DNA from 3 places in the Cobetia sp. 5-25-4-2 genome. Region 2 is predicted to be linked to each of the others. Evidence: predicted binding sites of a transcription regulator. Region 2 holds the regulator's gene; each other region holds the start of a gene.
What was found. The regulator sigma-54, encoded in region 2, starts transcription at its own class of promoters, with help from an activator protein. The targets are predictions, from matches to a motif close to TGGCACNNNNNTTGCTNT.
Positions count from the first base shown of each region.

Region 1: a site for sigma-54 is predicted at 7,720-7,737, ahead of HXS65_RS13250 (ammonium transporter). Genes of this name have one in related genera too.
Region 3: a site for sigma-54 is predicted at 5,107-5,124, ahead of glnT (type III glutamate--ammonia ligase). Genes of this name have one in related genera too.

Region 1 covers NZ_BLWK01000006.1:117,063-127,236, forward strand. The annotation lists gene HXS65_RS13220 (NYN domain-containing protein) at 75-884, opposite strand; gene HXS65_RS13225 (LysR family transcriptional regulator) at 985-1,878, opposite strand; gene HXS65_RS13230 (NADH:flavin oxidoreductase/NADH oxidase family protein) at 1,997-3,208, shown strand; gene arfA (alternative ribosome rescue factor ArfA) at 3,320-3,499, opposite strand; gene HXS65_RS13240 (NAD(P)-binding domain-containing protein) at 4,401-5,810, shown strand; gene HXS65_RS13245 (hypothetical protein) at 5,951-6,118, opposite strand; gene HXS65_RS13250 (ammonium transporter) at 6,257-7,615, opposite strand; gene HXS65_RS13255 (DUF1989 domain-containing protein) at 7,971-10,174, opposite strand, start outside.
Region 2 covers NZ_BLWK01000001.1:122,317-132,490, reverse strand. The annotation lists gene HXS65_RS00595 (ABC transporter ATP-binding protein) at 1-71, opposite strand, end outside; gene HXS65_RS00590 (calcium/sodium antiporter) at 355-1,299, shown strand; gene HXS65_RS00585 (KpsF/GutQ family sugar-phosphate isomerase) at 1,525-2,493, shown strand; gene HXS65_RS00580 (HAD family hydrolase) at 2,620-3,189, shown strand; gene lptC (LPS export ABC transporter periplasmic protein LptC) at 3,189-3,872, shown strand; gene lptA (lipopolysaccharide transport periplasmic protein LptA) at 3,971-4,549, shown strand; gene lptB (LPS export ABC transporter ATP-binding protein) at 4,552-5,292, shown strand; gene HXS65_RS00560 (RNA polymerase factor sigma-54) at 5,620-7,068, shown strand; gene hpf (ribosome hibernation-promoting factor, HPF/YfiA family) at 7,668-7,976, shown strand; gene HXS65_RS00550 (PTS sugar transporter subunit IIA) at 7,986-8,456, shown strand; gene rapZ (RNase adapter RapZ) at 8,553-9,467, shown strand; gene HXS65_RS00540 (HPr family phosphocarrier protein) at 9,454-9,723, shown strand; partial or broken gene mgtE (magnesium transporter) at 9,888-10,174, shown strand, end outside.
Region 3 covers NZ_BLWK01000001.1:909,203-919,376, forward strand. The annotation lists gene HXS65_RS03905 (aspartate aminotransferase family protein) at 1-1,194, opposite strand, end outside; gene HXS65_RS03910 (LysR family transcriptional regulator) at 1,345-2,331, shown strand; gene HXS65_RS03915 (XRE family transcriptional regulator) at 2,407-3,117, opposite strand; gene HXS65_RS03920 (aminomethyltransferase family protein) at 3,447-4,592, opposite strand; gene glnT (type III glutamate--ammonia ligase) at 5,279-6,613, shown strand; gene HXS65_RS03930 (glutamine amidotransferase family protein) at 6,731-7,648, shown strand; gene HXS65_RS03935 (protein glxC) at 7,648-8,334, shown strand; gene HXS65_RS03940 (FMN-binding glutamate synthase family protein) at 8,349-9,689, shown strand.

The sequences.
Region 1 (10,174 bases), on a different contig from region 2:
ACAGCCAGACAGGAGACTGGCCATCACGGGGCTTCTGTGTCGAAAGACATCGTGCATCGTGAGATGACGAGGATTCAGCTGGCGTTTGCCGTCTCCCTGGCCTTTTTCCGGACATACAAATGCACGGAACCGCCTTTGACAGGGCGTTGCCATTTGTCCAGATACTCCAATTGCTGAATCACTCCCCCCAGCTTGCTGGCACCATGATCCGCCGGCGTGAAGCCGGGCATCTTCTTTTTCAGGTAACTTCCCAGCGCTGACAGGGCCGTCCAGCCATCCGTCTGTGGCAGCTCGTTCAGTGCATTGAGGATATGCGACCTCAGCTGTCGCTGTGCCTTGGTCGGCTTGACGAGGGTGACCGTCTTGGCCGGCGGCTTGCTCGGGGGCTTCTTCACGACAGGCGACTTGCTCGAGGGCTTCGCCACGGCGGGCGTATCCGGCTCCCTGCGCAGACACTCGGTATGCAGGAAACTGTCACAGGCGGAAACGAAGGGTTGAGGGGTCTTGGCTTCTCCGAAGCCATGCACGCGCATGCCGCTTTCCCTCAGACGTGTCGCCAGGCGCGTGAAATCACTGTCCGAGGACACCAGACAGAATCCCTCCACATTGCCCGCATACAACAGATCCATGGCATCGATGATCAAGGCGGAATCCGTCGCGTTCTTGCCCTGGGTATAACGGAACTGCTGGATAGGCTGAATGCCATGGTGCAGAAGTGGCTCCTTCCAGGGCGTCAGATTGGAGGTAGTCCAGTCCCCATAGGCGCGCTTGATACTGGCGACTCCCAGTTTCGCGATCTCCGCCAGCAATTCCTCACAGACGGCTGCCTGGGCATTGTCTGCATCAATCAGTACCGCAAATCGATCTTTTCCCGTTGGTGACATGTCTCGCTCCATGATCTACGTCACAGGAGTCTCAAGGTCGCTCCCTAGGTCAATATGTCATGAATCCTGCAAGACAATCACTCGGTAAATCGTCGTTTACTCACGTACGCTGAGCTTCCTCTGCGTCAAATCCCGCGATCAAGGCATCCATCAGCATTCTCACCCGGCGCGGCAGAATCGACGCCTCCGGGCGGACGAGAAAGATGCTGGTATCGGCACCGTCACCACGAATGTCTCCCAGCAGCGGGATCAAGCGCCCAGAGGCCAGGTCATCGGCGATCAGGTAGTACGGCAGACAGGCAACGCCACGCCCTCCCAGACAGGCGGCGTGCAGGGTTTCCAGGGAGTTGGAGAGGAAGCCGCAGCGCATCTCGGGCTGTGACGTGAGTCCCCAGGCGTTGAAGCCACCGGGGAGATTCAGGATCAGGCTGACATGCTCCGCCAGATCCGCCACTGAGCGCGGCGTGCCATGTCTTGCCAGATACTCCGGCGATGCACAGATGACACGCTGATTGGTGGCCAGCCGCCTGGCGATCAGGCCGGGCTCGGGCTTTGCGGTGCTGCGGATGGCCAGATCTATCCCCTCATGCACCAGGTCGACCACGGCATCCGTCAGGGTCAGGTCCACGATGACCTCGGGATAGCGCTCCATGAAGCGCATCAGCAACGGCATTACCTGCAATTTCCCCAGTGCGTTGGAACACGAGAGACGAATGCGCCCCTTGAGTGCACCACTGCCCTCGGCGATCTCCTGCTCCACATTGCGCAGCCGCTCCTGCAGCTCCCGTGTCTCCGAGGCATAGAGCTGACCCGCTTCACTCAGGCGCATCCGCCGTGTGGAGCGAATCAATAACTGCGCGCCCAGGCGCTGCTCGAGATGCGCGATGCGCTTGCTGATCGCCGAGTGGGTAATGCCGAGCTGTCGCGCGGCTCCCGTAAAGGTGCCGGCATCGACCACGGCATGAAAGATATCGAGATCCGTATACGTTTTCATATGTTCCATTGGCTCACGGATGCTGTGCTCACACACCGGATTATCACCAGACACTGCCCATGTCACCATGGCATCTGTTCCCTCCATGCCATATTCAGTGCCCAGAGACATCGCCACCATGATAGATCAGCCGACCGCTTCCACCCTGTTCACGCCCTTCACGCTGCCTTGCGGGCGAGTGCTCGCCAATCGCCTCATCAAGGCCGCGATGTCGGATTCCCTCGGTGATGGTACGGGGCATCCGAGTGACGCCCAGATGCGCCTCTATGAGCGCTGGGCGGAAGGCGGTGTGGCGGCGTCGCTGGTCGGGGAAGTGCAACCGGACCACCACCACGCCGAGAAGCCCGGCAATCTGGTCCTCAATGCGCAGTCCGACCTCGCGGCCTTCACGCAACTGGCGCAGCGCGGCCAGCAGCACGGAGCCGAGCTCTGGCTGCAGCTCGGCCATGCCGGCGCGATGGCCTACCCGCCGACCAGTACGCCACATGGCCCCAGCGCGCTGGATATCCCCGGGCTACGTTGCGAGGCCATGAGTCTGGAGGCCATCAAGGCCTTGCCTGCCGCCATGGCAACCACGGCGCGCCTGGCCCGTGACGCCGGGTTTGGCGGGGTTCAAGTACATGCCGCGCATGGCTTTCTGCTCAGCCAGTTTCTGTCTCCCCTCTTCAATCAGCGCACGGATGACTACGGCGGTAGCCTCGACAACCGCATGCGGCTGATGCGTGAGGTGATCATTGCCGTGCGCGAGGCCGTTGGCCACGACTACCCGGTCATGGTGAAACTCAACTCCAGCGATCAACTTGAGGGCGGTTTCGAGGAAGCCGAAGCGCTACAGGTGATAGCAGCGCTCGATGAGCTGCCCATCGATCTGATCGATATCAGTGGCGGCACCTACTTCCCCGGCGCCAGCTCCGCGTCGGACGCCAGTGCCAGCGGCCCCTACTTCGTCGAGTTCGCCAGGCGCGCACGCGCGGTGACGACCCTGCCGCTGATGGCGACCGGCGGCTTCAAGACTCTGGCGCAGGCCGAAGACGCCGTGGCACAGGGCGCCGTCGACTTCGTCGGCCTGGCCCGCCCACTGGCGCTGCACCCGTCACTGCCCACGCTATGGCGAGCGGGAGAATGCCCTGCGCCAGAATTCCCGCGTTTCAGCGCCCCGCCGGAAGGTGGCGTGACCGCCTGGTATACCCTGCGCCTGACCCAGCTGGGCGAGGACCGTGAGCAGGAGTCACTGGGCGAACTGGAGACGGTGCTGGCCGACTATGAAGCCCGCGACGCCGCACGCGCCGAGACCTGGAACGCGCACTTCGCCGACTGTCTCCGCGACTGAGCCGCTTCTCGAAGTGGCCAGATACACGAACGCCGCAGCGCTGATGCTGCGGCGTTCATGTGACCAGCGCCTCAGACAGGGGCTCCCTTCAGAGGCGGCAATGAGGCTTCTTCAAGCGGCGCAATACACACCGACTGAAGGAGCCTCACTGCCACCGCTACCCCCTTGTTGCTTGCCATTGCGCTGGTAGCTGCCCTTGCCCTTGCGCGCCTTCACGACACGCTGCTTGAACATCGGGGTACGCAGCACTGCCTTGAGGGCGTTGTCCTGCACCTTGCGCTTGTGAGTCATGATGTCTTCTCCTGTGGCCTCTCTGTCACCGGCCCAGTATACGCCCTTTCGCCATGCAGAGTGATCAACCTCCGCTTCCCCCTCGTCGCTGGTCTGGTGAGTGAATAGCCCCGCAGATCCTCTAGAAAATCCTCCAGCGAGGATCATTCGATAATCTGGCCCCCTTTTCCTTTCTGATTTCTGTTCTTTCTCCATTCTCACGCCACACACTACTCCGACACTACGTTCACATCCTTCTCACACCCTTATTTACTCCACACCTCAAAATCACGAGCGCCAGCCTGCTTGACAAAGAGGATATTTTAGCCCACCACCCGCTTGACAAATTACGCATTGAAGAGACAGAAAATCATCCACCTTCCAAGCGGCATTGCAACACGGAAATCTTCTTTTTTCTACACAGAAAAACACGCCAGACAACGCCATATAAATCCACCACAACATAAAAAAGATGCTGAAAATCAACAACTTACCAAATAACTACACCAACCATGAGCCGATAAACCACATCCTTCATCCTGGCCCTTTTGGAGAAAGACACAATCCACAAGGATCTTACCACTAAAGCCTAAACACTCTCATGATCGTGTACACTTCATGCACTCAGAATCAACACCTCACATTTGAGATGACGCATCATTTCTGCGAGGATGCCTCACGTTCCGCGAGCCGTAGATGGCTCTCAAGGCAATAAAAAATACGCCTTCCGTGCTCAGGCTCAGCGAAATGACAGGTGGCCAGTCAACTGGATTCCTTACCTTTCCAGGCCACCCAAGCGCTGGATAATGCTCATTATTATCGCGATCCACTACAGAGGAAAAAGCACCTGGTCAACACGACATCCCGCAACGCGGGGTTCACGGAACACGACGTCTCATTACAGTCTCAACAGGAAATACCCATGACAAAACGCATTGCGATCATTGGCGCAGGGCCGAGTGGCCTGGCACAGCTGCGCGCCTTTCAATCTGCCGCTGACAAGGGTATCGACATTCCCGAGATAGTCTGTTTTGAAAAGCAGAGCGACTGGGGCGGCCTGTGGAACTACAGCTGGCGCACCGGTCTCGATCAAAATGGTGAACCCGTCCACGGCAGCATGTACCGCTACCTGTGGTCCAACGGCCCCAAGGAATGTCTGGAGTTCGCGGATTATTCCTTCGAGGAGCACTTCGGCCACCCGATCGCCTCATACCCGCCTCGCGCAGTCATCTTCGATTACCTCAAGGGTCGGGTCGAAAAGGCGGGCGTGCGCAAGTTCATTCGCTTCAATTGCCCGGTGCGCCATGTCAGCTTTGACGACACCCGCCAGCAGTTCACCGTCAGTGTCCATGACCAGCAGGCCGATACGGTCGTTCAGGAGCAATTTGACCACGTCATCGTCGCTTCCGGTCACTTCTCGACTCCCAACGTGCCCGAATTCCCGGGGTTCTCGCAGTTCAATGGCCGTATTCTGCATGCACATGACTTCCGCGATGCGCTGGAGTTCAAGGGCAAGGATCTGCTGCTGATCGGCAGCAGCTACTCTGCCGAAGATATCGGTTCACAGTGCTACAAGTATGGCGCTCGCAGCATCACCACCAGCTATCGCACCGCCCCGATGGGCTTTGCCTGGCCGGAGAACTGGGAAGAGAAGCCGCTGTTGCAGAAAGTGGACCGCGACACCGCCTACTTCCGCGATGGCACCCGCAAGAAGATCGATGCCATCATCCTGTGCACCGGCTACCTCCATCACTTCCCGTTCCTCGATGAACCGCTGCGCCTCAAGACAGCCAACCGCATGTGGCCGCTCGGTCTCTACAAGGGCGCTGCCTGGGAAGCCAATCCGCGCCTGTTCTATCTCGGCATGCAGGATCAGTGGTACACCTTCAACATGTTCGATGCCCAGGCATGGTGGGTGCGTGACGTGATTCTCGGTGAGATCGCGCTGCCCAGCCGCGAGGCCATGCAGGCAGACAGTCAGGCATGGCGTGACCGGGAAGAGACACTGGACAGCGATGAATCGATGATCCGCTTCCAGGGCGATTACGTGAAGTCACTGATTTCCAAGACGGATTATCCGAGCTTCGATATCGACGGCGTCAATCGCACCTTCCTCGAGTGGGAGCACCACAAGCACGAGAACATCATGACCTTCCGTGACTACTCCTATCGCTCGCTGATGACCGGCACCCTGGCCCCGCGCCATCACACGCCCTGGCTCGACGCGATGGATGATTCGCTGGAAGCCTTCCTGGCGCAGCCCGACAAGAGCGCCAGACAAGCAGGCGGCGAGACAGCCGCCGAACGCTCCCTCGCGACTGACAAGGTCTGAGTGACGGACAGGATCTGATTGACTGACGGCCTTGTGTCACCTGACATGTGACATCGGGCCTACAGAATGCACAACGCCGCGAAGCATGGCTTCGCGGCGTTGTGCATTCTGTGGTTGCGGAGCAAGAAGGCCCCGATGGATCAGAGGGTCTTCTTGCTGCGGAATGACGCTTTCTCATGGCGCAGGATATTGACGCTCAACGAGATGCAGACGCCAGCCGCGATCAACAGACTGACCGCCACCATCCCTGAATTGCTGAAGAAGAACGCATAGTTGGCAGCATGTACCGCAGTATCGACAGTTTCCATGACAAGACTCCTGGAGAAGAAAGAAAACGAATCGGCCCGTTCGCTCCGTCACTGGCTGGCAGCCAGACTTCAGGACAGATGGCAACGAACGCTGCAACAAACGAGCCAATCCTCATGCGGGTAATCGTCAGAACCGACTCAGCTGATATCGGGACGCTTGTCCATCGGTGCTGCCACTACCCCACCGGAACGTGCCGGCACGCTGGAAGATGACTCGGTTGCCATGCTCTCCGGGTAGGCCTTGGCCGGCACTTCGAACAGGTCCAGCCCGAGCACTTCGACATGCGGCGGCACGCGCAGCAGGTTGAACTTCTTGAGCAGATAGGCAACGCCCCACCCCGGCACGAAGCCCGTCACTGCCATCACCACCGCGCCTGTCAGCTGCCCGGTGAAGGAGACGTCCGGCACGCCTTCGCCGACATTCGGGAAGCCCGCGGCGAAGACACCCACCAGTACCACACCGTAGAAGCCGCAGAAGCCATGTACCGCGAAGGCGCCGACGGAGTCGTCCAGGCCACGCTTCTCGAGCAGCGCGCCAATCTTCGGCATCAGGGCGCCACCGGTGACGGCCAGCACGAAGGCCAGGCCCGGGTTGTAGAGATCCAGCCCCGCCGCGACGGTGATGATGCCGCCCAGCGCACCGGACATGGTCCAGAAGGGGTCACGCGAGGACAGATAGGCACCGATCACGCCGCCACCGAAGCCCATCAGGGTATTGAAGGCGAAGGCCGAGAGGTTGGTGCGATTGCCGTAGATGGTGGTCCAGCCGATGTCACCGGTGTTGAAGATGATGCAGCCGCCGAGGAAGCCGAAGAAACCGACGATGATCAGCATCAGCCCGATCAAGGTCATCGGCATGTTGTGCGGTGCGATCACCTGCGGCTTGCCATCGTCACTGTACTTGCCGATACGCGCGCCCAGATTGAGCAGCACGCCCAGCGCAAAGAAGCCGGCCACGGCATGCACCACGCCCGCCGCGCCGACATCGTGGTAGCCCAGCTTGTGCAGCATCCAGCCATCCGGATGCCAGCCCCAGGCACCCGCCAGGATCCAGACACCCGCACCGAGAATCACCGCCAGCAACAGGAAGGCGCCCAAGCGGATGCGTTCGATCACCGCGCCCGAGAGAATCGAGCCCGTGGTCGCACCGAACAGGGCAAAGGCCGCGAAGAAGATACCGGTGCCCATGTCATCGGCGTCCGGGCGCATGCTCGCGCTCCACGGCAGTGCCGCGGAGGCCTCGATGGGAATCAGCCCGTTGGGGAAGGCGTTGTAGATCCACCAGCCCACGAAGTAGAAGGCGGGGATGATCGAGGCCAGCGTCAGCACGTTCTTCATGCCGGATGCCAAGGCATTCTTGGAACGGGAGGCACCGATCTCGTAGGCCAGAAAGCCTGCGTGGATCAGGAACATGATGGCGGTACACCACCAGTAGAACACCTCGATGTTCATCGCCTGGTGCATATCCAATATGCTTTGCAACGTCTTTTCATCCATCGTCTTTTCTCCTTTTCCGGGCCGGGTCTGCCACCGCATGCCTGCCGGTGGAAACCCTGTCTGCCCGAAGGTTGTTGTTGTTTTTCAAGGGGGACCTGCTGGATAAAGCAAGCGACATGCCAGATGACCCCTGATGGCCACCTTCAGCAATACGTTGTTTTCATTGATATCTTCCCGAAATCGTGGACACCTCTTCACATATGAAGCCCGAAAATCACCACCTGGCAAGAGGGTGTTCGTTATTGAGGCAGGCAGGCGGCGTCCTGCACCGTGATATGACGTGAGTCGTACTGCATATACGGATCGTCACCGGCCAGCCTCACGCGCGAGGTCTCGGTCATGCGCCATGCATCCCTCAGCTACGCACCTTGAGGCGCTCAGGGTCATGGAAGGGCAATGTCACCACCTCTGCGGCGAGGCGCTTCTGATGGCCATCCAGCTGGCCGATCTCAAGCTGCGTTCCGGGGCTTGAGAAATCCGGGGCGAGACGACACATGGCGATGGACTGGTTGAGCAAGGGAGAGCGGGTCGCGCTGGTGATCACCCCGACCGGATAGCGCCCGTGATAGACCAGATCGCCATGGCTGACCAGCTCGCTGCTGTCCACCCTCAGGCCCATGATCCGATGGCGGGATTCCGGCGTCTCGCGCTGCATGGCCGCACGCCCGACGAAATCATCCTCCTTGCTCTTCATCGGCACGGTGAAGCCGATGCCCGCCTCGTAGGGAGACGTCTGCGGGCAGAATTCATGGCCAGCGAAGATCAGCCCCGCCTCTATCCTCAGCATGTCGAGGGCATCCAGCCCCAGCGGCGCGATGCCATGCGGCTCACCGGCCGCCCAGATCGCCTCCCACACGGCCGGGGCGTCATGCGGATGACACCAGATCTCATAGCCCAGCTCACCGGTATAGCCGGTCCGCGACACCATCAGCGGGATGCCATTCGGCCCCGCCAGGCGACCGACCATGAAGCGGAACCAGCCCAGCGTTTCCACCTCCGGCTGGGTACGCGCATTCCAGATCAACGGCGCCAGCACCTCGCGGCTCTTCGGCCCCTGCAGCGCGATGTTGTGCAGCTGATGGGTGGAGTCGCGCACCGTGACGCGATAGCCCTGCTGCTCTGCGAGATCCCGCAGCCACTGGCCGCTGGCCGGATCACCACAGATCCAGCGGAAGGTCTGCTCGCCCATGCGGAACAGGGTGCCGTCATCGAGCATGCCGCCGGTTTCCTGACACATGGCGGAATACACCACTTCTCCGATGGAGAGTCGGCGCACGTTGCGGGTCAGCGCATATTGCAACAGGCGTTCGGCGTCCGGTCCGGCGACCTCGAACTTGCGCAATGCGGAGAGATCCATCACCGCGACCCGTTCGCGACAGGCGAGATACTCCGCCTTGGCCCCCCACCCCTCGTAATGGGTAGCCAGCCAGTAGCCGTGGTAATCGATGTACTGCTTGGTCAAGGCGGAGGTGCAGGGATGGAAGGCGGTGGGCAAAGTCATGCGCGGCAATTCCTCGGGCCGGTTGCGATAGGCGATACCGCGGGGGAAGTCATGTTCAGCGGCGTAGATACGCACATGGATATCGGTCGGCACCCAGCCGTTGGCGGCGTCGATGTCGTCCGGACAGGCGGATGAGGCACAGATGAGGTCACGGTCGGCGCGCAGCAGCACATAGTCGCCGGGACGTGACCAGGGCTCATCCACCGCCAGGGTGCCGCAGGGCTGTACCCAGGTATTGAAGAAGAAGTTGATGGCCGGCCAGCTGGCACGTTGTCGGATACCATGAGACGCCGACAGGGCATTGTTGAAGTTGACCGTGCAGCTGTCGTGACCGAAGTAGCCGTGGTGTTCGTAATACTGCGGCGAGCAGGCAAGCATGAAGCTGTCATGACGTCCGACCGTGTCCTGGATCACCTCGAGCATCGGATGCAGGTGCTGATCAAAGAACACCGAATACAGTCCCGGATTGGGCATGCAATGCCCGGACAGGCTGCGCGTGGCGCCGGCATCCAGCCCCAGCTCCTCGCCCTGTGCCCAGGCAGTGGCGTCGAAGGCCACGAAGTCGGAGCACTGACGCCCCGCCACATCGATGATCTGGATCCACTCGCCCTGCTTGACCTCATAGACCTCGACCGTGCCCGCCGCGACTCTCGTCTCCTGGCGGATCGGTGCCAGCGGCACCGGCAGATGTTCCAGCCCCACAAGCCCGGTGCAGAAATGGGACACCTCAAGCTCGGTGGCCAGCCGCTCTCCTTCTATCGTCATGTCACTGCCGGGGGCCAGCAGAATCAGGCGTGCGGCAGGCGCTTCCAGCGGCCAGCGAATCTCGGCTGGCAATCCGGCCGCTGACAGGCGCTGCCAGTGCGATGGCGGGCAATGCGCGACCCCCAGCGCCTCCAGGCGTGCCTGAGTGTGCGGACTCCGAGTGTGCGGACTCCTGTTGCCGGACGTCTCCTGCGCCTCGCTGGCCTGAGGCTGACTGGCGAAGGCGTGATCTCCCGGGCTGACGACGCTCGCGAAGTGCGCAAGCGACGCCTCGATTGTCGTACCTGCCCCCT
Region 2 (10,174 bases):
CGAGAGGATGGCGATGCATCAGCGCCGGCCGTAGCGGTCGCTGTAGCAGCCTGACCGGGTAATTCAGTCATAGAAGCATCCGCTGTGAGGGAGTCACGACACTGGCCATGGGCAATCCGTCGCCTGGCACTGTGCCGCGAGTCCGAATCTTGGAGTTCATGGATCACGTCATTCGGGAATCAAGTTAGTTAGCGAACATCGTATCCGAACCCGCCCCCTCACTACCAGTCCGTTGCAGGGTCCATCGCATCCCGCAGATGCGATCCCTTGCCTTGCAATGCCTTGGGGGGATGCGTTTAATGGCGCGGTCACTGGCGACAAGCCGCTGCCCTGCCTCCTGCCCCGAGAGTTCCGATGCTATATCCCATCCTCGCTGTCATCCTTGGCCTGATAGGTCTTGTCTGGAGCGCCGATCGCTTCGTCGAAGGCGCCGCCGCTACCGCATGGCGAGCTGGCATGAGCAAGCTGCTCATCGGGATGACCATCGTCTCCATCGGCACTTCGGCGCCGGAGATCGTGGTCTCGATCATGGCCTCGCTTGACGGCACCCCCGACATCGCCACCGGCAATGCTCTGGGGTCCAACATCGCCAACATCGGTCTGGTGCTGGGCGTCACGGCGCTCATCGCTCCCATCCCGGTGCATTTCGGCCTGGTGCGCCGTGAACTGCCGCTGCTGCTGGCCGCGACGGCACTGGGGGGCTATGCCCTCTCCAACAGCGGGCTCGAGCGTCTGGATGGCCTCCTGCTGCTGGCACTGCTGGTGTTCACGCTTGTCTGGCTGTTCAAGGTCGACTCGCCGAGTGACGCCGAGAGTCAGGATGACGTCCCCGAGATGAGCGCCGGACGCGCCATCTTCTGGCTGCTCTTCGGTCTGGCGGTGTTGATCGCCAGCTCACGCGCGCTGGTCTGGGGCGCCACCGATATCGCCCAGGCACTCGGCGTCCCCGAACTGATCATCGGCCTGACCGTCATCGCCATCGGCACCAGCCTGCCAGAGCTCGCGGCCAGCGTGGCCAGCGCACTCAAGCGCCATCACGACATCGCCATCGGCAACGTCATCGGCTCCAACCTCTTCAACATCCTGGCTGTCCTGCCGGTACCGGGCCTGCTGGCACCGGGGCCGGTGGATGGCAGCGCCATCAGTCGCGACTACCCGGTGATGCTCGGCCTGACCCTGATGCTGGCTGCCCTGCTCATCTGGCAGCGTCGCGGCCGCATCGGCCGTGGTCCGGGGCTGGTGCTGCTGGCCTGCTACCTCGGCTACACGGCCTGGCTTGCCATCAGCCTGACTCGCTGACGCCTGTGGGCGGACAGGCCGGAACGATCAGGCCATCCGCCCCGTGTCAGCATCACGCCCGAGCCGTTGCAGCGCGTGAGTGACGCCTCTCTCACGTACCTTGAGTCCTGGCCACACACAGGCAACAATCTGAACATGACCAAGTCCTCCAGAATCCAGCCCGCCACCTCCGACATGTCTTCCACTGCCGATGATTCGCCCTCCAGCGGCCGCGATCACGCCGCCATGCAGGCGGATTTCCGCGCCAGCGCCCGACGCACCTTCGCGATCGAGGGCGCCGCCATCGCGGCACTGGAGCACCAGCTGGATGCAGAGTTCGATCGTGCCTGCCAGCTGATGATGGCGACCAAGGGCCGGGTGATCGTCACCGGCATGGGGAAATCCGGCCATATCGCCAGCAAGATCGCGGCGACTCTGGCCAGCACCGGCACGCCGGCGTTCTTCGTGCATCCCGGCGAAGCCAGCCATGGGGATCTCGGCATGATCACCTCGTCGGACACGGTGCTGGCACTGTCCAATTCCGGTGAAACCGCCGAAGTCACCGCCCTGCTGCCACTGCTCAAGCGCATGGGGACGCCGCTGGTCTCGATGACCGGCAAGCCCGGCTCGACGCTCGCGCGTGATGCAGACGCACACCTGGACACCAGCGTCGCCCAGGAGGCCTGTCCGCTGAACCTGGCACCGACGGCCTCCACGACCGCCGCACTGGTGATGGGGGATGCGCTGGCCGTGGCACTGCTGGAAGCCCGCGGCTTCACCGCCGAGGAGTTCGCACTCTCTCATCCCGGTGGCAGTCTGGGGCGGCGACTGCTGCTGCGCGTGCAGGACGTCATGCATCAAGGCGATGCCCTGCCACGCGTGGCGCTGGGCAGCCCGCTGCGCGATGCGCTGCTCGAGATCACCCGCCAGGGCATGGGTTTCACCTGCGTGATCGACGAGGACGAGCATCTGGTCGGCGTCTATACCGATGGGGATCTGCGCCGCACCCTGGATCAGCACGGCGATCTGCGTGCGCTCAAGGTCGATGACGTCATGACGCGCGGTGGCAAGACCATCCGCTCAAGCATGCTGGCCGCCGAGGCGGTGCGCATCATGGAAGAAAACCGCATCAGCGTTCTGGTAGTCTGTGACGAGGATGAGCACCCGATCGGCGCCATCCACATGCACGGCCTGCTGGCCAGCGGCGTGATCTGAACTCCCCCGCGGGATTGCTGTCTCTGCACGACAGTCCCGTGAGTCTGGCGAGGGCAGCACGCAGCCGTTGGCGGTCGTCGCCTACAGGAATGCGTCACGCATGCACGGAATGCGAGGAGAAAGACCATGAATGACATCACTTCCCTGGCGGAGGACTACCCCCAGGACATCATCGACCGCTCACGTCGCGTGCGCCTGCTGGCGCTGGATGTGGACGGCGTGCTGACGGACAACCGGCTGCAGTACGATGCCAATGGCGTGGAAACCAAGAGCTTCCATGTCCAGGATGGCCACGGCCTCAAGCTGATCCTGCGCAGCGGTATCCGGGTCGCCTTGATCACGGGTCGCAGCTCGCCGATGGTGGAACGTCGCGCCAAGGAGCTGGGTATCCAGGACGTCATTCAGGGCCGCGAGGACAAGCTGGTCGCGCTGACCAACCTGTGTCGCGAGCACGATATCGCGCTGGATGAGGTGGCCTACTGCGGAGATGACCTGCCGGATCGCGAAGCCATCCGTCGCGTCGGCCTGGGGGTCAGCGTTCCCAACGCCATGCCCTATGTGATGAGCGAAGCCAACTGGGTGACCACGCGTCAGGGCGGTGATGGTGCCGTGCGCGAGATCTGTGATCTGCTGCTCAAGGCACAGGGCCACTGGGCCTCGGTGCTGGATACCTACCTGCAGGAGTCGCGCGCCTGATGCCACGTCTGCCCCGTCCCTCTCCGCGCCTGTGGCTGATGCTGCTGCTCCTGCTGGTCGGCGGCGTCATGGCCCTGATCGAGCAGCGCAACAGTCTGGAGTCGACAGTGAATGTCGACGCCAGCAGTGATGAGCCGGATTACTATCTCGACGGGGCTGACATGACACGCTTCGATGCGCGGGGAGTGTCGATCCAGTCGATGACCTCCCCGCACATCGAACACACGCCAGGCGATGACGTGACGCGTGCGCAGGCACCGAAGATCCGGACCAACGACAGCGAAGACCGTCGCTGGTACGCCACGGGTGACAGTGGCGTGTTGAGCGCCGGCGGCGACACCTTCACCCTCGAGGGCAATGCCAGACTGCGCCAGCCTTCGGATGCCTGGACACTGGACACCGACGTGCTGCATTACAGTCGTGAGCAGAACCGTGCCTGGAGTGACGTGCCGGTGGTGATCACCCAGAATGGTCAACGCGTCGAGAGTGACCGCTTCAGCGCTGACCTCTCTCAGGATTCCGCCCAGCTGGAAGGCCGCGTCCGCAGTACCCTGCAACCCGGCAAGGGCAAGAGCGATGCCGCCCGGGAAGCCGAGACTCTCGACACCGGCAATGACACCACCCGTGACGATGATGGCCGCGTCTCCAGCACCTTCGATGCCGCGCCGGCCAAGGATCAGTGAGCGCACCCCTGCATGCGCCGAATCCTCTCTCCCCGATTTCCGCTTCACGATGGCCTGAGTGATCGTGAAGCCTTACCAGTTCTGCCAAGGAGCACTCCATGACTTCAACGACTCTCACGCCCTTGACGGTCTGGCGCCAGACACTCAGACCCGGTGTCATGGCCCTTGGCCTGGCACTTGGCATGACGACGCTTTCCCCGACCGCACTGGCGCTGGACAGCGATGCCAACCAGCCGATCAACATTGCCGCCGACTCACTGTCACTGGATGACAAGGCCGGCACGGCCACCTATACCGGTCGCGTGGAAATGCGCCAGGGCAGCATGAAGCTGGATGCCGCGCGCGTTGACATCAGTCGCGCCGACAGCGGCGAGATTTCCCTGGTCAAGGCCACCGGCCAGCGCGCCTACATGGAGCAGAAACCCGATACCGACGAGCGACTGGTCAAGGGCTGGGCGAATACCATTCGCTACCACGCGCTGGAGCGCCGGGTGGAACTGGTCGGCGATGCCCGTCTGGAGAAAGGCGACGACACCTTCGAAGGCGGCTACGTGGAATACTTCCTGGACAAGCGCCAGGTCAATGCCAGCAATGGCACCGATGCCTCATCCTCCGAGGGGTCACGCGTCCACATGACCCTGACGCCACGTGGCGCCAATGCCAGCAAGGACCAATGAGCATGACTGCTGCCAGCCCACGTACCCTCAGCGCTCGTCATCTGGCCAAGGCCTACAAGGGTCGCAAGGTCGTCAAGGACATCTCGCTGGAAATCCGCCAGGGTGACATCGTAGGCCTGCTGGGCCCCAACGGGGCCGGCAAGACGACCTCGTTCTACATGATCGTCGGCCTCGTGCGCTCGGATGCCGGTAGCGTGACCATCGATGACCACGACTTGTCCGGCGCCGCCATGCATCAGCGGGCTCGCGCCGGCATCGGCTATCTGCCCCAGGAAGCCTCGATCTTCCGCAAGCTCTCGGTGTCCGACAACATCATGGCGATCCTCGAGACGCGCAAGGACCTGGATCGCAACGGACGCAAGGCACGCCTGGAGGAGCTGCTCAACGAGTTCAGCATCACGCATATTCGTGACAGTGCCGGCATGAGCCTTTCCGGCGGGGAGCGCCGCCGCGTGGAGATCGCTCGCGCACTGGCCACCGAGCCGGACTTCGTGCTGCTCGATGAGCCGTTTGCCGGCGTGGACCCCATCTCGGTGGGCGAGATCAAGAGCATCGTGCGCCAGCTGCGTGACCGCGGCATCGGGGTGCTGATCACCGATCACAACGTGCGCGAGACACTCGACATCTGCGATACCGCCTACATCGTGGGCGATGGCCAGATCATCGCGCATGGCGACGCCGACACCATCCTCGCCAACCAGCAGGTGCGTGATGTCTACCTGGGCCATGAGTTCAAGCTCTAGCCCGAGAGTGCCGTCAGCCTGGTAAGAGCCGTCAGCCTGACGAGAGCTGTCCGACCTCCCCTGCTCTCACCAGCAACCGCCACTTCCTGCTTCACTGTCGGGGTCTCATTCCCCGCCCCCCTCACGCAAGCGCCTCGACATGCGCTTGCGTGATCTCCCCGTGAACCCTCCTGCTCTGCCACACCTCACTCGAATGCATGACGTCCATACCACCTTGGTGGCAACATGGCATGCAAGTTGCTTGAATATTCTCGACTGCCCCTTGTCAGTGCCCCGACCCACGGTATAGCGTAGATGCACGTTCCTTTGCCGTGAATGACAGACCCCATGAAACCCACCTTGCAGCTTCGACTCGGCACTTCCCTGACCATGACCCCGCAACTTCAGCAAGCGATCCAGCTGCTGCAGTTGTCGACGCTGGACCTGCGTCAGGAGATACAGCAGGCGCTTGAGTCAAACCCCATGCTGGAGCTTGACGAGGAATACGAGTCGCTGGATGTCGCGGAGACACAGGACAAGAGCGAGATCTCCACCTCCGAGACCAACAGCGAGATTCCTGAAGAATACCCTCTCGACAGTGACTGGTCGGACCTCTACCAGGATCACGCAGGCAGCCTGACCAGTTCCGGCAGCGGAAGCTCGAGCGAGGACGGACCGGACTTCGATCGCAACACCAGTGTCGAAAGCCTGCAGGACCATCTGCGCTGGCAGCTGGCGATGACGGACCTCGATGCGCGTGAACGGCAGATGGCGGAGAGTCTGATCGATGCGGTGGATGGGGCCGGCTACCTGAGCATGAGCCTGGACGAACTGGTCGATGGCCTGCGAGGTCAGGGACTGCCCGGCCTCAAGGCGTCGGAACTCGAGCAGGTCCTGCTGCGCCTTCAGCAGTTCGATCCCACCGGTGTGTTCGCTCGAGACCTGCGCGAATGCCTGCTGCTGCAGCTGGCCCTGCTGCCGGACGATCTGCCGCTGCTGGCCCAGGCCCGCCGTCTGGTGCGGCAGTTCCTCGAGGCACTGGGCAATGACGATCGCAAGCTGCTCAAGCGTCGCCTGAGCCTGGATGATGATGAGCTGGATCACGTCATTCGTCTGGTACGGGCGCTCGACCCGCGCCCGGCGTCCGCCTGGGGCGAGCCTGCCAGTGATTACGTCATCCCGGACCTGCTGGTCCGTCATACGCGTCACGGCTGGCAGGTCGAGCTCAACCCGGAAGCGCTGCCCAAGCTGCGTATCCAGCCGGAATATGCCGCCCTCATCAAGCGGGCCGACAAGTCCGCGGACAACACCTTCCTCAAGGACAATCTTCAGGAAGCCCGCTGGCTGATGAAGAGCCTGTCCTCACGCAATGACACCCTGCTCAAGGTGGGCCGCGAGATCATGGCGCGCCAGATCGACTTCCTCGAGCAGGGGGAAGAAGGCATGAAGCCGCTGATCCTCGCCAACATCGCGGAAGTGGTCGAGATGCACGAATCCACCATCTCGCGGGTGACCACCCAGAAATATATCCACACCCCGAGAGGCGTGTTCGAACTCAAGTTCTTCTTCTCGAGTCAGGTGGGTGGCAGCGGCAACGGTGACGCGCACTCCAGTACCGCGATCCGTGCGCGCATTCGCAAGCTGATCTCGGAAGAACCGGCGCGCAAGCCATTGTCCGACTCACGCCTGGTGGATCTGCTGGCCAGTGATGGCATCGAGGTAGCGCGCCGGACGGTCGCCAAGTATCGCGAGGCCATGGGCATCCCCTCCTCCAGCGAGCGCAAGCGCTTGGCGTGAGTCTCGACAACGGATACCCGCAAGCCAGTGGGCTCCACACGTCGGAGCGCTGATGCTCGCCCCCTTGCACCTGCCATCCTGGCATCATCTGCCAATCGGTCGTCTGAATACCGGTTGGCAATGCCTGTCCTTGCGACTGCGTGAGTGACTTCACGCCCCCAATTGCCTATTTTTCCAGCCACTTTTCTCCAGAGTGCTTTCTTTTTCCCTCACATCCCACGGACAGATAGCCAGAGGTCGCCACCGACTCCTGCCACACGAACGTCGACGTAAATGCTGACATTGGCCACAAACGGCCGGTTTCTCGAGCCCCATTCCGTCCGTGATGCGAGGCGATGCTCATGAAGAACCTGCTGATATCCCTCGCTGGGTTGAAGACAAGCCTTGCCCCACGATGCAGCGCAGCGTTGATCTTTGTTCAAAGCTTGGGCATTGTCGGGGTAGACGCTCGGTACACCGGCACCGCCGCTCTCGCCAGCAGATGATCGCCACGAGACCATGGCCGGAGTCAGAAAGTGGCCGCGCGTTCAATCAGGGTTTGCTCGCAGTCAAAAAGGGTTACAATTCAAAGGCAACCCGCTGGATAAAGGAGCGTGTCCATGCAAGTGAATATCACCGGGCATCATGTGGAACTCACCGATCCTCTCCGCGATTATGTCAACGAGAAGCTCGCTCGCCTCGAACGGCATTACGACAACATCACCAATGTTCAGGTGACACTGTCGATCGAGAAGGAACGCCAACAGGCTGCCTGCACCCTGCACGCCGCTGGCGCCGACCTCCATGCCCTGGCAGAAGACCCCAACATGTACGCTGCCATCGACGCGCTCGCCGACAAGCTGGACCGCCAGCTGGTCAAACACAAGGAAAAGTCCCAGGCTCGCTCTCAGGGCACCGGGACCCGTTGACCTTCTGCCATGACACTTGATCAGATCCTTCCCCCCGAGCGCACGCTCTACGGCGTCCCCGGGGGGAGCAAGAAGCGGGTGCTGGAATTCTTCAGCACCTTCATTGCTCAGAACATTCCCAGCCTGGACAGCCAGGAAGTCTTCTCGCGCCTGATCGGGCGCGAGAGACTGGGTTCGACGGGCATCGGCCACGGCGTGGCCGTGCCACATGCACGCAGTCCACACTGCAAGACCCCCATCGCGGCGTTCATGAAGCTCGGTGATCCCATCGACTTTGATGCCATCGATGGCGAACCCATCGATCTGCTGTTCGTGCTGCTGGTCCCCGAGGAGGCAGATGACACCCATCTCACTCTGCTCGGCCAGGTGGCGGAACTGCTCAACTCGCCCACCAACCGGGCAGCATTGCGCCAGGCAGACAGTCAGCGAGCATTGTTCGATGCCCTGACCTCGGCCATCGCCGAATTGCCGGCGCGCTGAACCTGCAAGCCCGGACTCGCTCCGGGCTTGTCGCTGACTGGCCTCAGGCACCCTCCGCTTTCACCTCATGCTGACCTCGCCCTGGGAGAGCACTCCATGAAGATCGTGATCATCAGTGGTCGCTCCGGTTCCGGCAAATCGATTGCCCTCCAGGCGCTGGAAGACATTGGCTACTATGCCATCGACAATTTGCCCGGCATGCTGCTGGCACCATTGGTCGAGCAGCTGGAAAAGGACAGCCCCACCCGCCGGCGCATCGCGGTCTCCATTGACGCGCGCAACCTCCCCGATGCCCTGAGTCGCTTCCCCGAACTGCTCGACAGCGTTCGTCAGAGCGGCATGGATGTGCAGGTCGTCTACCTGACCACGGACTCCCGTGTCCTGCTCGAACGCTATTCCGCGACCCGCCGCCGTCATCCTCTGACCCGTGACAATGACCGCACGCTGGCCGAGGCCATCGAGATCGAGCAGCAGACACTGGCCCCGATTCGTCAGAAGGCGGATCTGGTCATCGACTCGACCAACCTCAGCGTGCATGACCTGCGCTCGCGCATCACCGAACAGGTCGCGCAGCACAGCTCTCGTCATCTGACACTCACCTTCGAGTCCTTCGGCTTCAAGCATGGCGTGCCGACCGATGCCGACATGGTGTTCGATGCCCGCTGCCTGCCCAACCCCTACTGGGACATCAATCTGCGCAGCGATACCGGTCGTGATGACAGCGTGGCGGAATTCCTGCAGCGCTACCCGGACGTCAAGGCAATGCAGGATGACATCGCCGGCTGGCTGGAACGCTGGCTGCCCGCCTATCAGGCCAGCAATCGCAGCTACCTGACCGTTTCGGTGGGCTGTACCGGTGGCCAGCATCGCAGCGTCTATCTCTGCGAGCAGCTGGCCGAACATTTCGCCAAGCAGCTTCCGGAAGTGCGTCTACGCCACCGGGAACTGGGGATACATACGGCCCTGGCGATCAGCGATACCCGTCAGGAGTCACACGATGCCCAGTCGTGAACTGGTTCTGACCAACAAGCGCGGGCTGCATGCTCGCGCTGCCACCAAGCTGGTCAACTGCTGTGCGCCCTTCGAGGCCACGGTCATGGTCAGTCACGGTGAGCGACGCGCCAACGCGGCCAACGTCATGGCGCTGCTGATGCTGGCAGCCCCGTGTGGCACGGCGCTGATCATCGATGTCGAGGGCGAACAGGCAGATGAGGCCCTGTCTGCGATCGAGTCCCTGTTCGAGGCGCGCTTCGAAGAGGAAGAATGACGCCGCCGCACGCCGTCTGACATCCCCCGCCCGCCGGCTTTCTGCCACTTTTTCCGCGCTGATTGCCCTATCGATAAGAAACAGTGTTTTCTTTTGTCGACGCGCCCCCCTGCGCCAATGGTAGAATCAACGCTGTCCTTCATGTCGACAGGGGAAGCCGACAGATGAGCAAGACGTCACGCAAACTCAAGCCAAGACTTGATCGCCTGTCACAGGCACTGGAAAGTGGCGAGCTGGATCAGGCAAGGCGCATGCTGAATCGCGGCCTGGCACCGGTGGACGTGGCCCACTTGCTAGAATCCTCCCCCCCAAGGAGCGCAACCTGCTCTGGGAGCTGGTCGACGCCGAACTTCAGGGCGATGTGCTCCAATACCTTGGCGAGGATATCCAGAGCGACTTCCTCAAGGACATGGATGCCGAGGACGTCCTGGCCGCCACCGAGAATCTGGAA
Region 3 (10,174 bases), 790 kb from region 2:
CCGCGCCGGCTCGCCGGGATAGGCCTCGACCTGCAGAGCACCGGCCAGGCCGTAGTTGCGGATGTCACTGATATAGCGAGTGCCCTTGAGCTCGTGCAGCTTCTTCTCGAAGACCGGGCTCAGTTCACGGACACGGGGGATGAGCTGGTCATTCTCGAGCACGTCGAGGGCCGCCAGTGCCGCGGCACACGCCACAGGGTGGCCGGAGTAGGTGTAGCCGTGGGGAATCTCCATCATGTAATCGGCGCCGCCGTTGTCCATGAAGGTCTGGTAGATATCGCCCTTGACGACCACGGCACCCATCGGCACCGCGCCATTGGTAAGCTGCTTGGCGACATTGAGGATGTCCGGTGTGACACCGAATTCCTCGGCGCCGCTCATGGCGCCCATGCGCCCGAAGCCGGTGATGACCTCATCGAAGATCAACAGGATATCGTGCTGGTCACACAGCTCGCGCAGTCGCTTGAGGTAGCCCACTGGCGGCGGCAGCACGCCGGCGGAGCCTGCCATCGGCTCGACGATGACGGCCGCGATGTTGGAGGCATCATGCAGCGCGATCAGCTCCAGCAGCTCATCGGCGCGCTCGGCACCGGTCTGGGGCATGCCGGGGGTGAAGACATTTTCCTTGAGCAGGGTATGCGGCAGATGGTCGGCATCGACCCCCTGGCCATAGAGCGTGCGGTTGGCGCCGATGCCGCCGACGCTGAAGCCCCCGAAGTTGACGCCGTGATAGCCCTTGCTACGACCGATCAGCTTGGTCTTGGTCGGCTTGCCTTTCTTGCGCCAGTAGGCGCGCGCGATCTTCAGTGAGGTATCGGCGCTTTCGGAACCCGAGCCGGTGAAGAAGACGTGATCCAGCCCCTCGGGCATCAGTCCCGTGATGCGATGTGCCAGCTCGAAGGCCTTGGGGTGGCCGTACTGGAAGGATGGCGCGTAATCCAGCTCGCGCAGCTGTGCGCTGACCGCTTCGGCGATCTCCGGGCGGCAATGGCCGGCACCGCAGGTCCAGAGACCCGACAGGCCATCGAAGATCTGGCGTCCCCGGGAATCCGTGAAGTAGGCACCCTGCGCCTTGGTGATGATGCGCGGGTCCTGCTTGAACTGCCGATTGGCCGTGTAGGGCATCCAGTAGGCGTCAAGTTGTTCCTTGCTCAATCCTGCCTGGGCGGAAGGGGATGTGTCGAAGGCGGTCATGATGTCTCCCGAAGAGTGCTGTTGTTGTTGGATCTCGGTTCCTGTCTGGCTAGATTAGAAAGCCCTTTTGATAAGATAAATGCCGTTGTCTTTATCTTCAGGAAAGCATTTACTTAACTTTCCATGTCGTGGAACTCAGGAGGGCAGACCATGCGCAAGGACGGCATGAGAGGACAGCTTGGCGATGCCGATCTGCGCTTGCTGCGCATCTTTCGCAAGGTGGTGGAATGCGGCGGCTTCTCGGCGGCCGAGATCGAGCTCAACATCAGTCGCTCCGCCATCAGCATGGCGATGAGTGACCTGGAGACGCGGCTTGGCCTCAAGCTCTGCCAGCGGGGTCGCAGTGGTTTCGCGCTCACCAATGAGGGAAGAGACGTCCATGAAGCCGCGATGCAGATGCTGGCAGCGGCGGAAGGCTTTCGCACGCGCATCAACGGACTGCACGCCTGGCTCAAGGGCGAGCTGAACATCGGCATCACCGACAACCTGGTCACCATGCCGGAGATGCACATCACTCACGCCCTGAGCGCACTCAAGAAGCACGGTCCGGAAGTGAAGATCAACATCCGCATGATCCCGCCCAATGAGATCGAACGTGCCGTACTGGATGGGCGATTGCATACCGGCGTGATCCCGACGCTCAAGACGCTGCCGGGACTCGAGTATCGCTCGCTCTACGAGGAAACCTCCTGCCTTTACTGCGCGCGGGGCCATGTGCTGTTTCGCGAGCCCCGGGAAGGCGACACTCGCGCGCGCGGACGCCCGGTGGGGCAGGAGGAAATACGCCAGCATGATGCCGTGCTGCCTGCCTACGCGCAGACACCCACGATCAAGACGCTGCATGAGCCACTCAGGGCATCCGCCTCGGCGACCGACCGCGAGGGCATCGCCTTTCTGGTGCTCTCCGGGCGTTATCTCGGCTATCTGCCCACCCACTATGCCGAGCGCTGGGTGCGCGATGGCCAGATGCAGGCGCTCAGCCCGGTGGCCAACTCCTATGTCACCTATTACAGCGCCATCACGCGCAAGAGCCGCGCGCCCAATCTGGTGCTGGAGCGTTATCTGACCGAGCTGGACGCCCTGCGCCAGGCGACACCGACACGGAAAGCGCCATCTACCCAGGAGGGCCGGTCATGAACCACCATCAGGGGAAGTGGGCCATCCAGGGGCGGGGAGACTGTCGGGGTCATCAGGCGCGGTGAAGCGGGTGACCTATTCGTTGTCGTCGTAGTGAATGATCGACAGCAGCTGAATCGGGACCTCGTTCAACTTCTCGGGGCCATGCGGAACGCCGGCATCGAAGGCCAGGCTGTCGCCGGGGCCCATCTGATAGAACTTGTCACCGTGGCGATAGGTGAGATGTCCTGACAGCAGATAGATGAACTCATGCCCGGCATGGCAGAAGTTGGGGAAGACTTCGCTGGCATCATCCATGGTGATCAGGAAGGGTTCGTAGCGCTTCTTGGGGCCCTGCTTGTAGCTCAACAGTTGATAGGCATGGCCGACTTCCGTGCCGGTGCGTACCACCTGCATGCCTTGCCCGGCCTTGATGTGCTGGGCACCACGCCCATTGACATCGTAATCGCTGAACAGCTTCGAGATCGGCAGACTCAAGGCATTGCACAGCTTGTTTAGGGTATCGAGACTGGTGGATACCTGGGCGTTCTCCACCTTGCTGATCATGCCCTGGCTGACACCGGCGATACGCGAGACGTCGGAAATCTTGTAGCCCTGCGAGACACGCTGCTGCTTGAGCGCGCGCGCGATGTGCTGCTCAAGTCCGAGACGCGTCTCGTCAGCTGCCGCCGTGATGGTGTCTTTCCTCTCTGACTGCGCAGCGGGGTCGGTCGCTGGTTCACGGGGCAGAGTGTCGGAGCTGTCCTGTTCCGACTTCTCGGAGGGAGCGGGGGATTTTCGCGGCATGATGACTCCTGTAGCGGAGAGGGTGGCAATGGGAAGGGGATGGCCGGCGAGGACGCGGCATGCCCTTGTGAGGCATGCGGCGCATCGGCTCGCGAGCGGGGTATGGCGTGACATTACCAACTTTGCCGTCAACCCTCATCCTTGATGTCTGCCAAGGGGGCGGGAGTACCTTTCGAGAGTCCTTCTCAATCACCTGGACTGGGTGTGAGGCAAGAGGCCTCCTCGACGTCACGTCGAGGAGGCCTCTTGCGTCTTGCGTTCGCAATGCGTCCTGCCACTTCACCCGGTTGTCACTGCAGGTCTTGCAGTGCCCGACATGGTGCGTGTGCTCAGCCGCGCGCCAGTCGCTTGGCCTTTTCCGGGTCATCGAAGGGCAGGGAATGGCTGATGGCCGAGAGGCTGGTCTCTCCGTCAGTGCCGGTCTTGAGGGTCAGCGGGGTGCCATGCTCGGCATAGCCGGGTTCGAGACGTGCCAGCGCCATGGAGCGATCGCTCAGGCGCGAGTACATGCCTTGGGTGATGACACCGACACACTTGCCGTCGGCGTAGATCTTGTCACCGATCTGGGCGACGTCTTTCGAGTCCAACAGCACGCCATAGACCTTGACGCGCTCCTTGCCCTGCAGCGCGAAGTGTTCGCTGGCGCCACGGAATTCGGTCTTGCCCGGCGAGACGGTGAAGTCCAGGCCCAGCTCCCACAGGGTATCGCCCACCGGCTGGTCGGGATACGGGTAGGTTTCGGAATTGTCCGCCGGGTAGAACAGCAGGTGGCTCTCGACCCGCAGCCAGTCAAGGGTGCCGAAGCTGCACGGCTTGATGCCCATGTCGGCGCCATCTTCGAGAATCTGTTCCCACAGAGAGGGAGCGTCCTTGGCCTTGCAGAAGATCTCGTAGCCACGCTCGCCGGTGTAGCCGGTGCGCGAGATCATCACGTGGTAGCCGAACAGCTGGGTCTGCAGATGGTGGAAGTAACGCAGCTCACGGATGCCCGGCACATGACGCTCCAGAAAATCCACCGCGACCGGCCCCTGCAGTGACATGTCATGCATGTCGTCATCGAAGGTCAGGCTGACGGCGCGCCCCAGGGCACTCTTGGCCAGCATTTCATTCGCGGTGCCCGTGCCGTGCACCACGAGGTAGGAGTTCGGCGCCAGGCAATAGACGATGCAGTCGTCGACGAACTTGCCGGCCTCATTCAAGACGCTGGCATACACCGATTTGCCCGGATACAGCTTGGACATGTCCCGCGTGGTGACGTAATCCAGCACGGCCTGGGCGTGCGGGCCATTGCAGTGGATCTTCTTGAGTCCCGAGACATCCATCAGACCGGCGCGGGTGCGGATGGTCTCGTGGTCATCGGCCGTGTCCGAGACGGCGTAATTCCAGGCAGTGCCCATGCCATTCCAGTCTTCCAGCTCCGCGCCCAGCTTGCGGTGTTGTTCGGCCAATGCCGAGATGCGCCATGAATTCGCCATGCGTCCCTTTCTCCTGTGAGTCGTGCTGCCTAGCGTAAGTGGGTGGTGCCGTAGTCCTGCTGGTGCTGGCGGAGATGGCGCGCAAGACGCGCATCCGCCGCAGGAGGTGTTGTTGTTCTGTTGCCTCTTCAGGCGCCTCTTCAGGCGCTTCACAAGGGCTTGTGCCTGCTGCTTGCCTTGCCTGATCGCATGAGCGTCGATTCTTGAAAGGAAAGAAACATTCCTCATGGTTAAGCAAGGGGCTTGCCAATTCCGTCAAAGGCCATGGCCACGGCAACCCTGGAGCGAGTCAGGCGGCGATTGGCAGCACGAATTCGGGCGTGAATATCAGCGCTTTGCGTCATGCTGGTGCGAAGAGGGGGCTTTGGGCACCGAAATGATGCCTATTTCGAGAAACCGGCAGGATTTCACTCAGAATCACCTGAAGTTTCCTGTGGGGTAAAACGCCTATGGAAAATAAATTTCCATGCAAAACAGTAGGTTGATGAAAAGTTCAGGGCGACAGCTGACGAAATGGCATGCTGCATGCTTTTCTTTGGGGGAAATAAAGTTGACCAGCAGGAATCACAAAAACTCGTTTCATCCGCTATCTTGGCGTGGCGTGTCACCACAAGGGGTCAGGTTTCCCGGGGTGGCAGACAGTGTCGAGGGAGATGGAACCCGGTCCGCTCTCAGAGGAAACCCAGATGTCACCCGAAAAGGCGCAACAGTTCATCAAGGATCACGATATTCGCTACTTGCTGGCGCAGTTCGTGGATATTCATGGCGCTGCCAAGACCAAGTCCGTGCCGGCCAATTGCCTGATGGATGTGGTCGAGAAGGGCGCCGGCTTTGCCGGCTTCGCCGTCAGTGGTCTCGGCATGTCGCCGGAGGGGCCGGACTTCATGGCGCGTGGCGATCTGGACTCGCTGTGCCTGGTGCCGTGGCAGCCGGGCTATGCGCGCTTGGCCTGTGATGGCTACGTCAATGGGCAACCGTTCGCCAACGACAGCCGTGTGGTACTGCTCAAGCAGCTGGAGCGCATGAAGGAGAAGGGCTGGACACTCAATAGCGGGCTGGAGCCGGAATTCTCACTGTTCCGCCGGGGGGAAGCGGGTGAGCTGTTGCCGGTGGATGAGAGCGATACCCTCGCCAAGCCCTGCTACGACTACAAGGGCCTGTCACGTTCGCGTGAATTCCTCGAGCGTCTGGTCGAATCGCTGCAGGCGGTGGACTTCGACGTCTATCAGATCGATCACGAGGACGCCAACGGCCAGTTCGAGATCAATTACACCTACAGCGATGCGCTGACCTCGGCAGACCGCTTCACCTTCGTGCGCATGGCCGCCGGCGAGATCGCCAATGACCTGGGCATGGTGTGCTCCTTCATGCCCAAGCCCCTGGCGGACCGCCCGGGCAACGGCATGCACTTCCACCTGTCCGTGTGTGATGACACCGGCCGCAACCTGTTCGGCGATGACTCCGATTCCCAGGGCATGGGCCTGTCGCCGCTGGCGTATCACTTCCTCGGCGGTCTGCTGGCGCATGCCCCGGCGCTGTGTGCCTTTGCCGCGCCGACCGTCAATTCCTACAAGCGTCTGGTCGGCGGCGGCAGCACCAGCGGCGCGACCTGGGCGCCGGTCTTCATCGCCTACGGTGACAACAACCGCTCGGCCATGGTGCGTGTGCCCTACGGTCGCCTCGAGTTCCGCCTGCCGGACGCCGGCTGCAACCCCTATCTCGTGCACGCCGCCATCATCGCGGCGGGGCTGGATGGCGTGGCGCGCAAGCTGGACCCGGGCACGCCCCACAACATCAATCTCTACTCGCTGACCCCGAGCGAATGCGCCGAGAAGGGCATCGAGAAGCTGCCGCAGAATCTGGCCCTGGCCATCGATGCGCTCGAGGCGGACAGCATTCTGCGCGAGAGCCTGGGCGAGGGGATCTGCGCCGAGTTCATGCGCCTCAAGCGCGAGGAATGGCTGGATTACAACGCGCAGGTCAGTGCCTGGGAAGTCCAGCGCTACGCCGAATTCTTCTGATCTCATCCGGCGGCGCTCGCGGATCTCGCGGGTCATGTCAGACGAGGGTCGCCACTGTCACCACCACGCTCAAGACATCAGGCAGGAGACGCCTCCTGCCCGTGAGAGGACATCACCATGTGTGGAATCGTAGGGCTTTATCTCAAGAACCCGGCGCTGGAATCGCGCCTGGGGGAGCTGTTCGAGCCGATGTTGATCGCGATGACCGATCGCGGCCCGGACAGCGCTGGCTTCGCCATCTATGGCGACGAATTTGACGCTGGCATCAAGCTGACGCTGCAGAGCGATGGTGTCGATGAGGATTGGGACGCGATCGCCAAGGGCCTGGGCGAGCAGGTCGGCACGGTGGCGGACTGGTTCAGCAATGCCAGTGTCGCGGTATTCAAGATCGCCGGGGAAGAGAGTGCCGTGCGCAGCTGGCTTGCCGACAGTGCCCCGCAGATTCGCGTATTGAGCGTGGGGCAGAGCATCGAGATCCTCAAGGCGGTGGGCCTGCCGGCCCATATCGCCAGCCTCTATGGTCTCAAGGGCATGCAGGGCAGTCACATCATCGGCCATACCCGCATGGCGACCGAAAGCGCCGTGACCCTGCAGGGCAGCCACCCGTTCTCCACCGGGCGTGACCTGTGCCTGGTCCACAATGGCTCGCTGTCCAACCACAACTGGCTGCGCACCAAGCTCAAGCGTGAGGGCATCAGCTTCGAGACCGACAACGATTCCGAAGTCGCCGCTGGCTATCTGACCTGGCGTCTGGAGCAGGGCGACAGCCTGGAAGCCGCGATCACCGGCGCCCTGAAGGACCTTGATGGCTTCTTCACCTTCACCATCGGCACCCGTGATGGCTTCGCCGTGGTGCGTGACCCGATCGCCTGCAAGCCTGCCGTGATCGCCGAGACCGATGACTACGTGGCCATGGCCTCGGAATACCGTGCCCTGGCCAGTCTGCCGGGCATCAAGGATGCCCGCGTGTGGGAGCCGGAACCCGGCCGCCTGTACCTGTGGGAAAAAGACACCGCCCGTTCGGAGGCCGCGTAATGATGAAGACTCACGATCTGGCCGTTGATGGGCTTCGCGAATTGAACCAGGCCCTGCACGATGCCGACATCCTGAAGGACGCGCGTGAGTGGCGAGTGGTCAATTCCGACGGCGCCCACAACATCGCCTGCGGCATCAATGACGACATCAGTGTCGATATCGATGGCCACGCGGGCTACTACTGCGCGGGCATGAATCAGAAGGCCAGCGTCACCATCCACGGCAACACCGGGGTCGGGGTGGCGGAAAACATGATGTCCGGCTGCGTGCGGGTCAAGGGCGATGCCTCCCAGTCCGCGGGCGCGACCGCCCACGGCGGCCTGCTGATCATCGAAGGCAATGCCTCGGCGCGCTGCGGCATCTCGATGAAGGGCGTGGATATCGTCGTCAAGGGCAACATCGGGGCCATGAGTGCCTTCATGGGCCAGGCGGGACGCATGGTGGTCTGCGGCGACGCCGGTGAAGGCCTCGGCGATTCGCTCTATGAAGCGCGACTCTACGTGAAGGGCACGGTCGCATCGCTGGGCGCGGACTGCATCGCCAAGGACATGCGTGCCGAGCACCTGGAAGAACTGGCGGAGCTGCTGGCAAGTGCCGGTATCGATGAAGACCCGGCCAGCTTCACGCGCTACGGATCTGCGCGTCAGCTCTATCACTTCAAGGTCGACAACGCCTCAGCCTACTGATCAGGATGCCCAACATGACCGACGAGACTCAAACACAGCCCTACAACCCGGCACTGCGCGAATCCGCGACCTTCGGCCGCGATGTCATCCACGAGATCCAGCGCGCGGCGGAAACAGGGATCTACGATATCCGTGGCTGGGGCGCCAAGCGCAAGGTGCCGCATTTCGACGACCTGCTGTTCCTCGGCGCCAGCATGTCGCGCTACCCGCTGGAAGGCTATCGCGAGAAGTGCGAGACCGAAGTCGTGCTTGGCACGCGCCATGGCAAGAAGCCGGTGGTGATCAGCACGCCGGTGACCATCGCCGGCATGAGCTTCGGTGCCCTGTCCGCCCAGGCCAAGGAAGCGCTGGGGCGTGGTGCCTCGGAAATCGGCACCTCCACCACCACCGGCGATGGCGGCATGACCCCGGAAGAGCGCGGCCAGTCCTCGCGCCTCGTCTATCAGTACTTGCCGTCGCGCTACGGCATGAACCCGGATGACCTGCGCAAGGCCGATGCCATCGAAGTCGTGCTCGGGCAGGGCGCCAAGCCCGGTGGTGGCGGCATGCTGCTGGGGCAGAAGATTTCCGAGCGAGTCGCGGGCATGCGCACTCTGCCGCAGGGCATCGACCAGCGCAGCGCCTGTCGCCACCCGGACTGGACCGGCCCGGATGACCTGGCGATCAAGATTGCCGAGCTGCGCGAGATCACCGACTGGCAGGTGCCGATCTACGTCAAGATCGGCGCGACCCGCACCTACTACGACGTCAAGCTGGCGGTGAAGGCGGGCGCGGATGTCATCGTGCTGGATGGCATGCAGGGCGGCACCGCCGCCACCCAGGATGTCTTCATCGAGCATGTCGGCATTCCGACCATGGCCGCCATCCCCCAGGCCACTCAGGCACTGCAGGAAATGGGCCTGCATCGTGAAGTGCAGCTGATCGTCTCCGGCGGGATTCGCAACGGCGCCGATGTCGCCAAGGCGATCGCGCTGGGTGCCGACGCCGTGGCCATCGGTACCGCCGCCTTGATCGCGCTGGGCGACAACCATCCGCGTTACGCCGAGGAGTATCAGAAGCTGGGGTCCGCCGCCGGTTTCTATGACGATTTCCAGGATGGCAAGTGTCCGGCCGGTATCTCCACCCAGGACCCGGAGCTGAGCCAGCGACTGGACCCGGTCGCGGCCGGCAAGCGTCTGGCCAACTACCTGCGCGTGCTGACGCTGGAAGCCCAGACCCTGGCACGTGCCTGTGGCAAGTCACACCTGCATCATCTGGAGCCGGAAGATCTGGTCGCCCTGAATGTGGAAGCGGCCGCCATGGCACGTGTTCCGTTGGCGGGCACCAACTGGGTGCCGGGCCAGGGCGGTTACTGATGGCACGATCTCTATCGTGCGTGTGCCATTGCGCATGAGAGCGATCGTGCATGGCTGCCATTGCGCATGATTGTCATGGCAAAGCTGCGAAGCCTTTTGTCAGCAAGATCGCCGCAATGTTGTCCAGGCAAAATGTCGCAATGACAAGAACTCTGCTCCGGTTGATGTAGAAAAATATGACCTGACGATATTGAGTTATCAAAGCGCCTCACCCTTCGGTGAGGCGCTTTCTTTGGTGGTGAGTACAATCAAGGAAAAAGGCCAATATCATGCAAGCGAAAGTGCATCAGAATGCTGACGGTGGAGAAGCGCGTAGTGTCGTGTCGATTGTGAGATCGTGATTCTCCCAAGATAAAGTTTTTCCATTCTTTCAGCATCTTGAAGACATTAAATGAGAAATATGTCAGGCGTAGAGATTGGCTTATGAGGTCAGGTTGGGTCAGGGCAATAATGGTGAATGCAAGCCGATATTCATGAGCTTTGTG